One region of the Kocuria sp. CNJ-770 genome, then DNA from elsewhere that is predicted to be linked to it. Evidence: riboswitches for the same ligand, from Rfam matches in the RefSeq annotation. Region 1 holds a riboswitch; the other holds the start of a gene.
What was found. Region 1 has a riboswitch for thiamine pyrophosphate ahead of BJF77_RS13870 (FAD-dependent oxidoreductase). Riboswitches for the same ligand answer to the same signal wherever they lie in the genome.
Positions count from the first base shown of each region.

Region 1 (6,882 bases):
CCGACCTGGGCGGCACCGGACTGGTCGCCGGCGCCGCGTGGGAGGACATCGATGCCGCCGCCCGGCAGGTGCGCCGGCTGTGGGCCGACTTCGCCCGTGGTCAGCCCCTCGGCGACGCCGGCCGCATCTTTGGCGTCCTGCGCCACCGCCGCGTCCGGGTCCCGTCCCGCGTGGGGCCTATGCGGCGACGCCCACCTGGATGAGGGTGTTCCAGGGGTCCTCGAAGCGCAGCACGGCGCCGTCGTGCCGGGTGGGGACCTGGTGGTCGGTCAGCCGGGCCTGCAGGGCGGTGACGTCCTCGGCCGTGGGTAGGTCGATGTTGACCTGCCCCAGGCCCAGGGAGGCCGCCCGCGGGCCCGCCCCGGCGCTGTGCCAGGTGTTGAGCCCGATGTGGTGGTGGTACCCACCGGCGGCGATGAACAGGGCCGAGCCGATGTCGCTCATCACCTCGAAGCCCAGCACGTCCACGTAGAACCGCCGGCCCTGTGGGATGTCACCGACCTGCAGGTGCACGTGGCCGAGGGTGGCCGGCGGCGCCGCCGGCCGCGCACCGGCCGGCTCGCGCAGGTGCTCGCCCAGGAACGAGGTGGGGTCCAGCGGGTTGGACGCCAGTGTCAGCAGCCCGTTGGCCTCCCGCCGCCAGGTGTCCCGGGGGCGGTCGGTGTAGAGCTCCACGCCGTTGCCCTCGGGGTCGTCGAAGTAGAACGCCTGGCTGTAGAGGTGGTCGGCGCTGCCGGTGAAGGAGCGCGGCGCCACGGCGGCGACCGAGGCCAGGGCGGCCGCCAGGGCCGGCTCGTCCTCGAACAGCACCGCGGTGTGGAACAGCCCCGCCTGGCCGCGGCGGGCCGGCGGCAGCTCCCGGACCTGCCGCAGGCGCAGCACGGTCCGGCCGTCACGACCCAGCACGGCCGTGTCCCCGGCGTGGGCGAGGACCTCGAGGGTCACGGCGTCCGTGTAGTAGGCGAGCATCGTGTCCAGGTCGGCCACGAGCAGCTCCACGGCGCCCATCCGGGTCCCGGCGGACAGCAGGTCGTCGGCCGGGCGCGGCGTGAGGCTCCGGGGGTCGGGGTTCTGGGGAAAGATCGGCATCTCGGGCTTCTCCGTCGGCATCGGCACCACAAAGGTTGATATGTCCCCAAGGATACCCCGGAAAATATTTCCCGTGCAAGTATCTTGGGGGCATCCGTCACCTCGGGGCCGGGCGCGAGGCCGTCCCGGTCAGAGCACGAAGATCAGCGCCACGATCACCGCCACGATCGCCAGAAGGACCAGGCCCCAGGCCTTGAGGTTGTCGGAGTCGTCCTCCTCGGGATCGTGGGCCGGGCGCGGCGGCCATCCGCCGGCCGCCGGGCCGCCGGTCCCCGCCAGGGGGCCGCCCGCGCCGGACCGGGGAACGGCCCGCCCTGGGACTGGCCCGGGAACGGCTCCCCGGGAGCCCCGGGCCGGCCGACCTGCCCGGGCGGCGGCGGAGCGGGCGTGGACGGGCTGACGCCCCACTGCGGAGCCTGCGGGGCGTCCGCGATCGAGGGGTTCGACGGCGGCGGCCCGGCCGGACCGTCCCCGGGTGCCCGCGGCGCCGGGGCTGCCGGCGGTGGAGGAGCGGCCGGGGGAGCGGCGGGCGGCAGCGTCTCGCCGGAGAGCACCGGCCCGTCCTCGCGGTGGCCCTTCTCGGCCTCCGTCAGCAGGGTCACGAACCGCTCCAGCGACTCCGAGCCGTCGTACTCACGGGCCAGGAAGCGCTCGGCGCGGCGGCGCACCACCCGGTAGACGCGCCCGTCGTCGGGGATCGAGAGGTCCCGGGCGGCCTGCGCCACGATCAGCGGGGGCTGCTCGGGCAGCGGGTTCGTGCCCCACTCCAGCAGCCCGGTGAGCAGGGGCCGCTCCAGCACCGAGGCCATGGCCGCCCGGGCGCCGGGCACGCGGGTGAACTCCAGCAGCCCGCTCGGCGGGGCGGAGGGACAGCCCGGGACGTCACCGGGCAGCCGGGCCGCCCGCTCGAGCCAGAACGTGTCGCCGAAGAGGGTGGCCAGCAGCACGGCCGCCGCGAGCCGGTCCTCGCCCGGGGCGGCGTCCTCCGGGGCGCCCTCCTCCCAGTGGGTGCCCAGCGCTCGCTGGGCGGGCTCGCCGGCCAGCCGGACGCGCAGCTGCACGTCCTCCGGGCCGCGGGCGGTCTGCGCGGGATGCTCCACCGCGTGCCGCACCTGCGGGTCGAGCTCGGGGTCCATGGGCCACTCCTCCGTCGTCGTCCGTGAGGTCCATGCTCTCAGACGGTGCTGTGCGGCGGCGGGGAGCCGGTGGGGAGTTGTGGCCGTCGTGCCCTTCGGGACGTCCCCGCCCGGGGGGCCGGGCAGGAGACGTGCCGAGCAGGGAGGGTGCCGGGCGGGGAAGGGGTCAGGCGGGGAGCAGGCTGCGCAGCTGTCCGGCCGCCAGACGCGGGTCCGGGGCCTCGGTGACCGCCCGGACCACCACGGCGCCGCGCGCCCCGGCGGCCAGCACCTCGGGGAGGCGCTGCTCGTCGATGCCGCCGATGGCGAACCAGGGCACGGGCGCGGCCGCCTGGTCGGCGTCCAGCCGGGCCTCGGTCAGTGCGGCGACCTCCCGCACGAAGTCAAGGCCGGTGGCGGACCGGCCCGGCTTGGTGAGGGTCTCCCACACGGGCCCGGTGCAGAAGTAGTCCACATCAGGGTCGGCCAGCGCGGCCCGGGCCTGGCCGAGGTCGTGGGTGGATCGTCCGATCAGCACGTCGGGGCCCAACAGCTGCCGGGCCTGAGCGGGGGTGAGGTCGTGCTGGCCGGCGTGGAAGACGTCGGCGCCCACGAGCGCGGCGAGGTCGGCGCGGTCGTTGACGGCGACCAGCGTGTCGTACTCGGCGGCGACCCGGCCCAGCAGGCGCAGCGCGGCGATCTCCTCGTCGGTGTCGATGCTCCTGTCCCGGAGCTGGACGATGTCCGTCCCGCCGGCGCAGACGGCGTGCAGGAACTCCTCGAGGTCGCCCTGTGCGCGGCGGGCGTCGGTGCACACGTACAGCCGGGCGGCGAGGAGCCGGTCCGTGCGCGTCATGCGCAGCTCGGAGGCGGCGGGGGCAGCGGTGTCCTGGGTATGCTGGGTCACACGCTGATGATAGGTCAGCGGTTCTGCGGGAGCCCCACGGGGCTGAGAGGGCGTCCGGCGCCGACCGCCACACCTGATGCGGGTCATGCCGCCGTAGGAAAGGACGATGCCGGTGACATCCGCGCCCCCCGTTCCGATGCCCGCCGCCCAGCACGTGCGGGCCGACGTCGCCGTGGTCGGGGCCGGGGTGGTCGGCCTGGCCACGGCCTGGGAGCTGCGCCGCCGCGGCCGCTCGGTGGCCGTGGTGGATCCCGAGCCCGGCGCCGGGGCCAGCCGGGCGGCAGCCGGGATGCTCGCCCCGGTGAGCGAGGTCCAGTACCAGCAGGAGCCGCTCTATCCTTTGATGCTCGCCTCGGCCGGCGCCTACCCGGCGTTCGTGGCCGCCGTGGAGGAGGCCGCCGGCGGCTCGGTGGGCTACCGCGCCACCGAGACGCTCGTGTGCGGCGTCGACGCCGCCGACCGGCAGGCCCTGGCGGACCTGCGCGAGCTCCAGCGGCGCCACGGCCTGGCCGTGGAGCCGCTTGCGCTGCGCGCGGCCCGGGCCCTGGAGCCGGCCCTGAGCCCGCGGCTGTCCGCCGTGCACCGCATTCCCGACGACCACCAGGTGGACCCGCGCCGGCTCGTGGCCGGGCTGCTCGCCGCCCTCGTCGCCCCCGAGCTCCCCGCACCGTCCGGGCCCCGCGGAACGGACGGCGCCGACGGCGGGCCCGCCCGCCTGGTGCACGACCGCGCCGCGGGGCTGCGCCACGGCCCCGACGGCGCGGTGACGGGTCTGCGCCTGGCCGGCGGCGGGATGGTCTCGGTGGCGGAGACGGTCCTCGCCCCCGGCACGGGTCTCAGCGACCTGGAGGGTCTGCCCGGGTCCTGGCGGCCGCCGCTGCGCCCGGTGCACGGGGACATCCTCCGCGCCCGCCCGCCCGCCGGGGCGCCCGCACTGCTCGAGCGCACCGTCCGCGGTGTGGTCCACGGCGTGCCCGTCTACCTGGTGCCCCGCGACGACGGGACGGTGGTGATCGGGGCGACCTCCCGCGAGGACGACCTCGACGGGATCAGTGCCGGGGGCGTGTTCCGGCTGCTGCGCGACGCCCAGGCCGTGGTCCCCGGCGTCGCCGACCTCGAGCTGGTCGAGGCCATGGCCCGCGCCCGGCCCGGCACTCCGGACGACATCCCGTACCTGGGCCGCGTCCGCGGCTCCGGGGAAGACCCGGTGGCCGGTCTCGTGGTCTCCACCGGCTACTTCCGCCACGGCGTCCTGCTCGCCCCGCTGGCCGCCCGCCTCGCCGCGGAGCTGGTGCTCGGGCGGTCCGGCACGGATCCGGGCCCCGACGCCGAACACCTGGCCAGCACCGACCCGCACCGCTTCGACCGCCCGGTCGAGGCGGCCTCCGTGGACCTCGCGACCGGGTCCCGCACCCCGAACAGGAGCACCCGATGACCGCCATCACCCTCAACGGCCGCCCGCACGTCGTCGGCGGGGACACCACCGTGGTGGACCTCGTGGCCGAGACCGTCGGGCGGCCCCTGGGCCCCGACGGCGCCCCGCTGGACGGCCGCCGGCTGGGCGTGGCGGTGGCGGTGGACGCCGCCGTGGTCCCGCGCAGCCGCTGGGGCCGCACCCCCGTGGCCGAGGGACAGGCCGTCGAGATCATCACCGCCGTCCAGGGAGGCTGACATGACCCGCCCCGCACCCCACCCCGCATCCCACCTCGCGCCCACCGTGGACCCGATCGTGCTCGACGGCACCGAGCTGTCCTCCCGGCTGATCATGGGCACCGGCGGGCTCAGCTCGCTGCACACCCTGGAGCAGGCCCTGCTCGCCTCCGGCACCGCGCTGACCACCGTGGCCCTGCGCCGCTACGCCCCCGGCCACGGCGACTCGCTGTTCGCGATGCTCGAGCGCAACGGCATCCGGATCCTGCCCAACACCGCCGGCTGCTACACCGCCCGGGACGCCCTGCTCACCGCCGAGCTCGGCCGCGAGGCCCTGGAGACCGACTGGGTCAAGCTGGAGGTCATCGCCGACGAGGACACCCTGCTGCCCGACGTGGTGGAGCTGCTCGACGCCACCGAGCAGCTCGTGGCCCGCGGCTTCCGGGTCTTCGCCTACACCTCCGACGACCCGGCCGTGGCCCGCCGTCTGGAGGACCTCGGCGCGGCCGCCGTGATGCCCCTGGGCGCGCCGATCGGCACCGGGCTGGGGATCCTCAACCCGCACAACATCGAGCTCATCGCCTCCCGTGCCTCGGTGCCCGTGGTCCTCGACGCCGGCATCGGCACCGCCTCCGAGGCCGCGCTCGCCATGGAGCTGGGCTGCGACGCCGTGCTGCTGGCCAGCGCCGTGACCCGGGCCCAGGACCCGGTGGCCATGGCCACCGCGATGCGCCACGCCGTGGCCGCCGGGCGGCTGGCCGCCCGCGCCGGCCGGATCCCGGCCCGCCGGCACGCCCAGGCGTCCTCGCCGATGGCCGGGCGGATCGACACGGACGCGCCCGACGCCGGTCCGTCCGCCGGTGCGTCCGCCGGTCCGGCGGACGTCCCGCGCGGGGACTGGGCGCCCGTGGGGGAGCGCCCGTGAGCGCGCTGCCCCCGCTCGTGGAGCCCGGCCCCGAACTGACCCGTGCGGAGCTCGAGCGCTACGCCCGGCACCTGACCCTGCCCGGGATCGGCCCGCTCGGCCAGCGCCGGCTCGGCAGCGCCCGGGTGCTCGTGGTCGGCGCGGGCGGACTGGGCGCCCCGGCCCTGCAGTACCTCGCCGCGGCCGGCGTGGGGACGCTGGGGATCGTCGACGACGACGTCGTGGCGGTCTCCAACCTGCAGCGCCAGGTGGTGCACCGCACCGCCGACGTCGGCCGGCCCAAGGCGGAGTCCGCCGCGGAGGCCGTGACCGCCCTCAACCCGCTCGTGCGGGTCCGCACCCATCCCTGCCGGCTCACGGCGGACAACGCCGTGCGGATCCTCGGGCAGTACGACCTCGTCCTCGACGGCGCGGACAACTTCGCGACCCGCTACGTGGTCAGCGACGCCGCCGCCCTGACCGGGATCCCCTGCGTGTGGGGCTCCATCCTGCGCTTCGAGGGGCAGGTCAGCGTCTTCTGGGCCGGCCACGGGCCCACCTACCGGGACCTCTACCCCGAGGCGCCGCCGGACGGGGAGGTGCCCAGCTGCGCCGAGGGCGGGGTCTTCGGCATGCTCCCCGCCACCGTGGGCGCGGTGATGGTCACCGAGGCGGTCAAGCTGATCACCGGCACCGGCGAGCCCCTGCTCGGGCGGGTGCTGCTGCACGACGCCCTGGCGATGACCTGGCGCGAGATGCGCCTGGACCCGGACCCGGACGCCGCCCCGGTCACCGCCGTCGCCGAGCCCGTGGCCGTCCGTCCGCCGGCCGGCGGCGCGGAGCCCGCCGAGACGGTCGCGGCGGGCGAGCTGGCCCGGCTGCTGGAGCGGCGGGCGCGCGGAGAGACGGCCTTCGTGCTGGTCGACGTGCGGGAGGACTGGGAACGGCAGCTCCTGGCGATCCCCGGCGCCGTGGCCGTGCCGCTCCAGGAGCTGCTGGACCGGGGGCCGGACGCCCTGCCGCCGGAGGCGCGCGGCGCGGACCTCGTGCTGCACTGCAAGGCCGGCGCCCGCTCGGCGACCGCCCTGGCCGCGCTGCGCCCGTTCTACGCCGGGCGGGAGGAGCGGATCCGCCACCTCGAGGGCGGGGTGCTCGCCTGGGCGGAGCAGGTGGAGCCGGACCGGCCGCGATACTGAGCGGATGCGCGGCGCTCCCCT
Region 1 covers NZ_MKJW01000115.1:6,437-13,318, forward strand. The annotation lists partial or broken gene BJF77_RS13850 (carboxylesterase family protein) at 1-203, shown strand, start outside; gene BJF77_RS13855 (VOC family protein) at 178-1,089, opposite strand; gene BJF77_RS20160 (hypothetical protein) at 1,245-2,225, opposite strand; gene thiE (thiamine phosphate synthase) at 2,392-3,060, opposite strand; TPP riboswitch at 3,127-3,228, shown strand; gene BJF77_RS13870 (FAD-dependent oxidoreductase) at 3,218-4,546, shown strand; gene thiS (sulfur carrier protein ThiS) at 4,543-4,782, shown strand; gene BJF77_RS13880 (thiazole synthase) at 4,784-5,686, shown strand; gene moeB (molybdopterin-synthase adenylyltransferase MoeB) at 5,683-6,861, shown strand.

Region 2 (6,882 bases), on a different contig from region 1:
CTCCTGACCTCCGGGTCCGTCGACGACCAGGAGGGGCAGTTCGCCGGCAAGGGCGACGTGCGGCTGATGTCGCCCTCCATGCTCGGCGGCGCCTCCGCGCTCGTCGTCGTGGGCGTGGCCCTCACCGTCTTCGCCGGCCCGATCTTCCAGCTCGCGGACAACGCGGCCGAGAACCTCGTCCGTCCCGAGCGCTACGTCGCGGCCGTGCTGGACCCCGGATCGGTTCCCCGCCCCGTGGTGGAGGAGGCTCCGTGAGCTCGCGTCCCAAGAACTCCCTGCTCGTCGAGCTGCCGCTGCTGGTGTGGCTCGTGCTCGTCTGGGGTGCCCTGTGGGGCGACTTCGGCCTGGGCAACCTGCTGTTCGGCGCGCTGCTGGCACTGCTCGTGACCTGGGTGCTCTACCTGCCCCCGGTGCAGCTCTCGGGCCGGTTCAACCTGCTGCAGTTCGCCCTCTTCGCAGTGACCTTCGTGTGGCAGGTCGCCAAGGCCAGCGTGGGCGTCATGCTCGTCGCGATCCTCGTGGGCCCGCGGGCCCGCAACGCGGTCGTGGGCGTGGAGCTGCGCACGCGCTCGGACCTGCTGCTCACCGCCACCGGCCACACCATGGCCCTGATCCCGGGCTCCATCCTCGTGGAGGTGGACCGCTCCCGGTGGACGCTCTACTTCCACGCGCTCAACGTCCGCACCCCCGAGGAGGCCGAGTCCTTCCGGCGCTCCGTGCGGCAGGTCGAGGCCGCGTGGATCCGCATCATGGGCACCCGGGAGGAGCTCACCGCCCTGCGGGCCGAACGCCGCGGGGGAGGCGCGGCGGAGTCCGAGCAGCGGGACAGCGCGGCGATCGGCTCCCCGGTCACGGCCGAGCAGCAGATCGTCGGCGGCCGGCGAGGAGACGTCCCCGCCGGGTCCACCGGGAACACCGGAACCACTGAGAATCCCCGGGCCGCCGAGAACCCCCAGACCACCGAGGAGGACCGCTCGTGATGGAGATCGCCGTGGCCGTCGCGGCCGTGCTGCTCAGCACGGCCGCCGCGGGCACCCTGTACCGGCTGGCCAAGGGGCCGTCGCTGCTGGACCGGGTGGTGGCCACCGACGTCCTGCTGGCCATCGTGGCGGCGTCGCTCGCCGTGGAGATGGCCTACCACGGCCATCTCGACAACCTCATCCTCATGGTGATCGTCTCCCTGGTGGGGTTCATCGGCGCCGTGACGGTGGCGCGCTTCGCCACCCAGACCGCCGAGCACGGGAAGTGAGCCCCGTGCTGGACACCGTCCTGGACGCCGCCGCCGCCGTGTGCCTGGTCCTCGGAGCGCTGATGTCCCTGGCCGCGGCGATCGGGCTGGTCCGGTTCCCGGACCTGCTGACCCGCATGCACGCCGGGACCAAGCCGCAGGTGTTCGGGCTGCTGCTCATGCTCACCGCCGTCGCCCTGGAGAACCGGGACCCGGTCATGATCCCGCTGATCATCCTGGGCTGGGTCTTCCAGCTGCTCACCGTGCCCGTCTCGGCGCACATGGTCGGCCGTTCCACCTACCGCACCAAGCACCTCAACCGGGCCACCCTCACGCAGGACGACCTGCAGGAGGTGCTCAACCGTGCCGGCGAGCAGGACGGCGGCGGGCAGGCCGCGGCCGGGGCGGCCCTCACCGACGCGGCCCTCACCGACGCGGCCCTCACCGACCCGCCGGGCGCGGACGGGCAGCACGCCGACGGACAGCAGACTGACGGATCCGGGAGGACGCGTTAGGCTGGGCACGATCGACGGGCGCATCCGCGCCGCCCCGACGACAAGGAGCAGCAGTCCATGAACACGAAGATCCTCGAACTCGCCGGCACCGGCCTCTCGCTGGGCGGCGTGGCGCTCTCGCACAAGGTGCTCGGCGCCGCGTGGACGCGCATCACGGGGGACCCGCCCCCCGCCAAGAACCCGGACCCGGACGAGGCGTGGACCGGCATCATCATCTGGTCGCTCGTCACCGGCCTCGTCGGCACGGTGATCAAGGTCGCGATCTCCCGCCAGGTCGCGAAGATGGAGAACCAGCCCCGGAACAACCCCAAGGCCTCCAGCCAGGCCGAGGTCTGATCCCCGGGGACCACCTCACGAAGGGGCCGGTCCGCCCGGACACCGCAACGGTGTCCGGGCGGACCGGCCCCTTCGCCGTCCGGCGGACGCGCCGCGGGAGGAGCGCCGGACGCCCCGCGGGCAGGAACGGAACGGCGGACGTGCGGGCGGCAGCACCGGCGACAGTCCAGGCGACAGTCCGGATGTCAGTGCGTGCGGCGGTGCGGGCAGGGGAGGGGTAGACTCGGTGCCACTGAAACGACAGGGGAGCGCACCCCGCCGGCAACGGCGGCACAGCGCTGAGAGTGCGGATCACCGCAGACCCTCGAACCTGCTCCGGTTAGCACCGGCGAAGGGAGTCGAGCACCTCAGGGACGACTCGCGGACATGAGCTCCGGCCGTGTCCGCGCGGACCCCTCCCCTCCTGGCACCGATGGCTCGCTGAGCCCAGGAGGAACGCACCATGAACACCACCACGCACCGTCCCGCCGGCCGCAACCGTGCGCCCGGGTCCTCGTCCTGGCGGGTCGTCGACATCGTCGTGGCCGCCGTCCTCGCCGCCGTGTGCGCGGTCGTCTTCTGGGCGTGGTCGAACCTGCTCTATCCCGTGGTCGGAGCCGCCGCGGTGACCTATCCGCCCGCCGTGGGGCTGATCGCCGGCGGCTGGCTCGTGGCCGGTGTGCTCGGCGGTCTGATCATCCGCAAGCCGGGCGCCGCGCTGTTCTGCGAGCTGCTCGCCGCCGTCATCGAGGGCTTCCTGGGCACCCACTTCGGCTGGACCGTGATCCTGTCCGGCCTCCTCCAGGGCATCGGGGCCGAGCTGGTCTTCGCCGCGGTGCGCTACCGCCGCTACAACGCCGCGGTGGCCGCCGCGGCGGGCGCGGTCAGCGGCATCTTCCTGGGCGTCAACGAGAGCATCATCTACAACTACGAGTGGGCCCTCGGCCACCAGGTGGTCTACGTGGTCCTCGCGGCCCTCTCGGGCGCGGTGCTCGCCGGCCTGCTGATGTGGGCCGTGGTGAAGGCGCTCGCAGCCACCGGCGTGCTGCAGGGCCTGGCCTCGGGCCGGGTCGCACGGCGATGACCGCCGCGGCGGTGCGTCCTCCCGGCACGCCCGCCGCCGCGGGGGCCCGCGTCGAGGCCCGCGGCTTCGGCTGGCACCACCCCGGCCGGGAGGCCCCCGCCCTGCGGGGCATCGACCTGGTGGTCGAGCCGGGGGAGCGGGTGCTGCTGCTGGGGCCGAGCGGGGCGGGCAAGTCGACGTTCCTGCACGCCCTCGCGGGGGTCCTGCACGACGACGACGGGCTCTCCCGCCACGGGGAGCTGCTGCTCGACGGCACGGACCCGGACCGGGCACGGGGACGCGCCGGGCTCGTGCAGCAGGACCCCGAGTCCCAGGTGGTCCTGTCCCGTATCGGGGACGACACCGCCTTCGGCCTCGAGAACCTCGCCGTGCCCCGGGAACAGATCTGGCCCCGGGTCCGCGCCGCCCTCGACGACGTGGGGCTGGCCCTGCCGCTCGACCATCCCACCGCCGCCCTGTCCGGCGGGCAGAAGCAACGCCTGGCGCTCGCCGGTGCCGTGGCGATGAGCCCGGGGCTGCTCCTGCTCGACGAGCCCACCGCGAACCTGGACCCCGCAGGGGTGCGGCAGGTCCGGGACGCGGTGGCACGGTGCCTGGACCGCAGCGGGGCCACTCTGGTGGTCGTGGAGCACCGCGTGGCGGTGTGGGCCGACGTCGTGGACCGTGTCGTCGTGCTCGGCCGCGACGGGGGGATCACGCACGACGGGTCCCCGGCGCAGGTCCTGGGGGAGGCCGCCGACGAGCTGAGCCGCGCCGGGGTCTGGGTTCCCGGGCGGGTCCCGCCCACCCGCGCGCCCGCCCGTCCCCGGGGGGACGCGGAGCCGCTGCTGAGCGCGGCCGCGCTGGCCGTCTCGCGCACCCAGCCCTCCGCACGGCAGCTGCGCGCCGGCGCCGGGCGCGGCGGCGGGGCCGGGCGCTGAGCGATCCCGCGGCGGGCCGGGACCTCCCGGCCGCGGCGACCGGCGTGGGACTGGACCTGCTCCGTGGCCGGGCACTGGCCGTGACGGGCGCCAACGGCGCCGGGAAGTCGACCCTCGCGCTCACCCTGGCGGGCCTGCTGGCGCCCGTGCGCGGCACCGTGACCGCGCACCCGGCCCTGGCCCGCGGCGCCGGACCGGACCCGCTGGAGTGGGCCGGACCGGACCTGGTGGCCCGCGTCGGGACGGTCTTCCAGGAGCCCGAGCACCAGTTCCTGCGCGCCACCGTGCGGGCCGAGCTCGAGCTCGGCCCCCGTCTGGCGGGCACCCCGGCGGCCGACCGGGACCGTCGCACGGGAGAGCTGCTCGACCGGCTGCGGCTGACCCACCTGGCGGACGCGAACCCCTTCACCCTCTCCGGCGGTGAGAAGCGGCGGCTGTCGGTGGCCACGGTGCTGGCCACCGATCCGGACGTCCTGGTGCTCGACGAGCCCACGTTCGGCCAGGACGCCCTGACCTGGGCCGAGCTCGTGGACCTGCTCCTGGAGGTCGTGGACGCCGGCACGGCCGTGCTCGCGGTCACCCACGACGAGGACTTCGTGCGGGCGCTCGGGGCCGAGGTGCTGGAGCTGGGAACGTCCGCCCCCGGGATCGTGCCGGAGCAGGTCGCTCCCGCACGTGGCGCCGTGGTGGAGCCCGGTGCTCCTGGACGGGGCGTCGTGCTGAAGTCGGGTGCTCCTCGACGGGGTGCCGTGGTGGAGTCCGGTGCGCCCGCACAGGGCGTCGTGGCGGAGTCGGGCACGCCCGTGCCGGGGCTCCGGGCGGCCACGGAGCAGGTCCGGTGAGCGCGCCCGTGATCGGCCCGGCGGCCCGGGCCTCCCTGCTGGGCCGCGCCCATCCCGTGGTGAAGCTGGCCGGTGCCCTGGCCCTGACCGTGACGCTGCTGCTCAGCGCGGATCCCGTGACGTCGGGGATCGTGCTGCTGGGCGAAGTGCTGCTGCTGACGCTGGCCGGACGGCGCCCGCCGGCGCAGCTGCTGCGCGCCTGGCCCCTGCTGCTCGCGGCGCTCGTGAGCGGATGGGGCACGGCGCTGCTCGCCGAGGACTCCGGGCCGGTGCTGCTCGACCTGGGGATCACCGAGCTCTCGGCCGGGTCGCTCGCCGCGGGCGCGGCGATCGCCCTGCGCGGGCTCGCGCTGGCGCTCTCGGGCCTGCTCGTCGTGCTCAGCACGGATCCGACGGACCTCGCCGACGGACTGGCCCAGACGCTGCGGCTGCCCGCCCGGTTCGTGCTGGCCTCCTTGGCGGCCCTGCGCCTGGTGGGCGTGATGCTCACCGAGTGGTCCACGCTGGCGATGGCCCGCCGGGCCCGCGGCGCCGGCTCGGGGCACGGCCCGGTGGGCGTGCTGCGGGAGTTCGGCGGGCAGGCGTTCACCCTGCTGGTCCAGTCCCTGCGCCGTGCCACGCGGCTGTCGGTGACCATGGAGGCGCGCGGCTTCGGCGCGGGCCCGCGCACGTGGGTCCGGGTCCCGGGACACTCCTGGAGGGACGCCGTGGTGCTGGCGGGGTGCGCCGCCGTGGCCGTGGCGGGACCGGTGGTCTCCGTCCTGCTCGGGACGCACCGGTTCATCTGGGCCTGAGGCCGGGGCGCCGCGCCTGCGGATGCCTGTCGCCCACCCGTCAGGCCTGCGTGTCCCCACCCGTCACGGCCTTCGCCCCTGCAGGTCGCGCGGCCGTGCCCGTCACGCCCGGGCCACCCAGCCCGTCACGAGGCGGGTGAGCTCCGCGTCCACGGGCAGCGGGTGGGAGTCGAGCCGGCGCACCGGTACGGCGAGCCGCACGCTGGAGACGAGCCAGAGGGCGTCCGCCGCCAGGAGGTCGGCGGACTGCAGGGGTCCGTGGCCCAGCTCCCAGCCGTCGCGCCGGGCGGCGTCGAAGATCGTGGCCTGTGTGGTGCCGGGGAGGATTCCCTGCGAGGGCTCCGGGGTCACGAGGGTGCGGACGCCCTCGCGCACGCGGGCGCAGACCACGGAGGACGTGGCGCCCTCCAGGATCCGGCCGTCCGGGGCCGTGAAGATCGCCTCGTCCGCGCCGAGGGAACGGGCATGGCGCAGGGCGGCCATGTTGATCGCGTAGGACAGGGTCTTGGCCCCGGGCAGCAGCCACGGATGCGCGGCGTCCTGCGCCGGGTCGTGGCCGCGGGGCAGCAGCACCGCGGAGACTCCCTCCCGGCGCTGCCGGAAGGTGGACTCCGGTACGGGGCTCACGGCCACCCACGACCACGGGCCGGCTTCGGGGGTGCCGCGGCTGACGACCACCTTGACGCTGTGCTCGGCGCCCAGCCCTCCGTCCCCGCCGGGGGCCGCGTGGGCGAGCCCCAGCTCGACGGCCTGCCGCAGCACCTGCGCCGAGGGCACGGGGAGCTGGGCCAGGCGCGCCGAGGCGGACAGGCGCCGGTGGTGGACGGCGAACTTCTGCACCCGCCCGTCGACGACGCGCAGGCTCTCGAACACCCCGTCCCCGCGGGTGAGTCCCTGGTCGTCGACGCGCACGAGCGGGACGGCCGGGTCGGCGAGGACCCCCTCCGGGTGTGCGGCGTCGAGGACGACGACGGTGCTGGTCACGGTTGTCTCCTGTCGGTGCGGGCGCCCGCTCAGTGGACGGGGCCGGGGTGCAGGACGTCGACCTGCTCCCAGACGTGGTCCTCCGCCAGGTAGGCGTCCTCCTGGGCGGCCCACTGCTCCCAGTGCTCGGCGTAGTACGCGCCGTCCCGGCTCAGGGCCCGGTCGTAGCGCAGCGCGGTGGGCAGCTCGACCCAGACCGA
Region 2 covers NZ_MKJW01000166.1:44,971-51,852, forward strand. The annotation lists gene BJF77_RS19070 (Na+/H+ antiporter subunit D) at 1-255, shown strand, start outside; gene BJF77_RS19075 (Na+/H+ antiporter subunit E) at 252-980, shown strand; gene BJF77_RS19080 (monovalent cation/H+ antiporter complex subunit F) at 977-1,249, shown strand; gene mnhG (monovalent cation/H(+) antiporter subunit G) at 1,255-1,743, shown strand; gene BJF77_RS19090 (DUF4235 domain-containing protein) at 1,801-2,079, shown strand; TPP riboswitch at 2,312-2,433, shown strand; gene BJF77_RS19095 (ECF transporter S component) at 2,522-3,142, shown strand; partial or broken gene BJF77_RS19760 (ABC transporter ATP-binding protein) at 3,139-4,904, shown strand; gene BJF77_RS19110 (energy-coupling factor transporter transmembrane protein EcfT) at 4,901-5,698, shown strand; gene BJF77_RS19115 (aminodeoxychorismate lyase) at 5,801-6,682, opposite strand; gene BJF77_RS19120 (uridine kinase) at 6,712-6,882, opposite strand, start outside.
Region 2: it holds a riboswitch for thiamine pyrophosphate, as region 1 does, so the genes downstream of both, BJF77_RS19095 (ECF transporter S component) here and BJF77_RS13870 (FAD-dependent oxidoreductase) in region 1, are expected to answer to the same signal.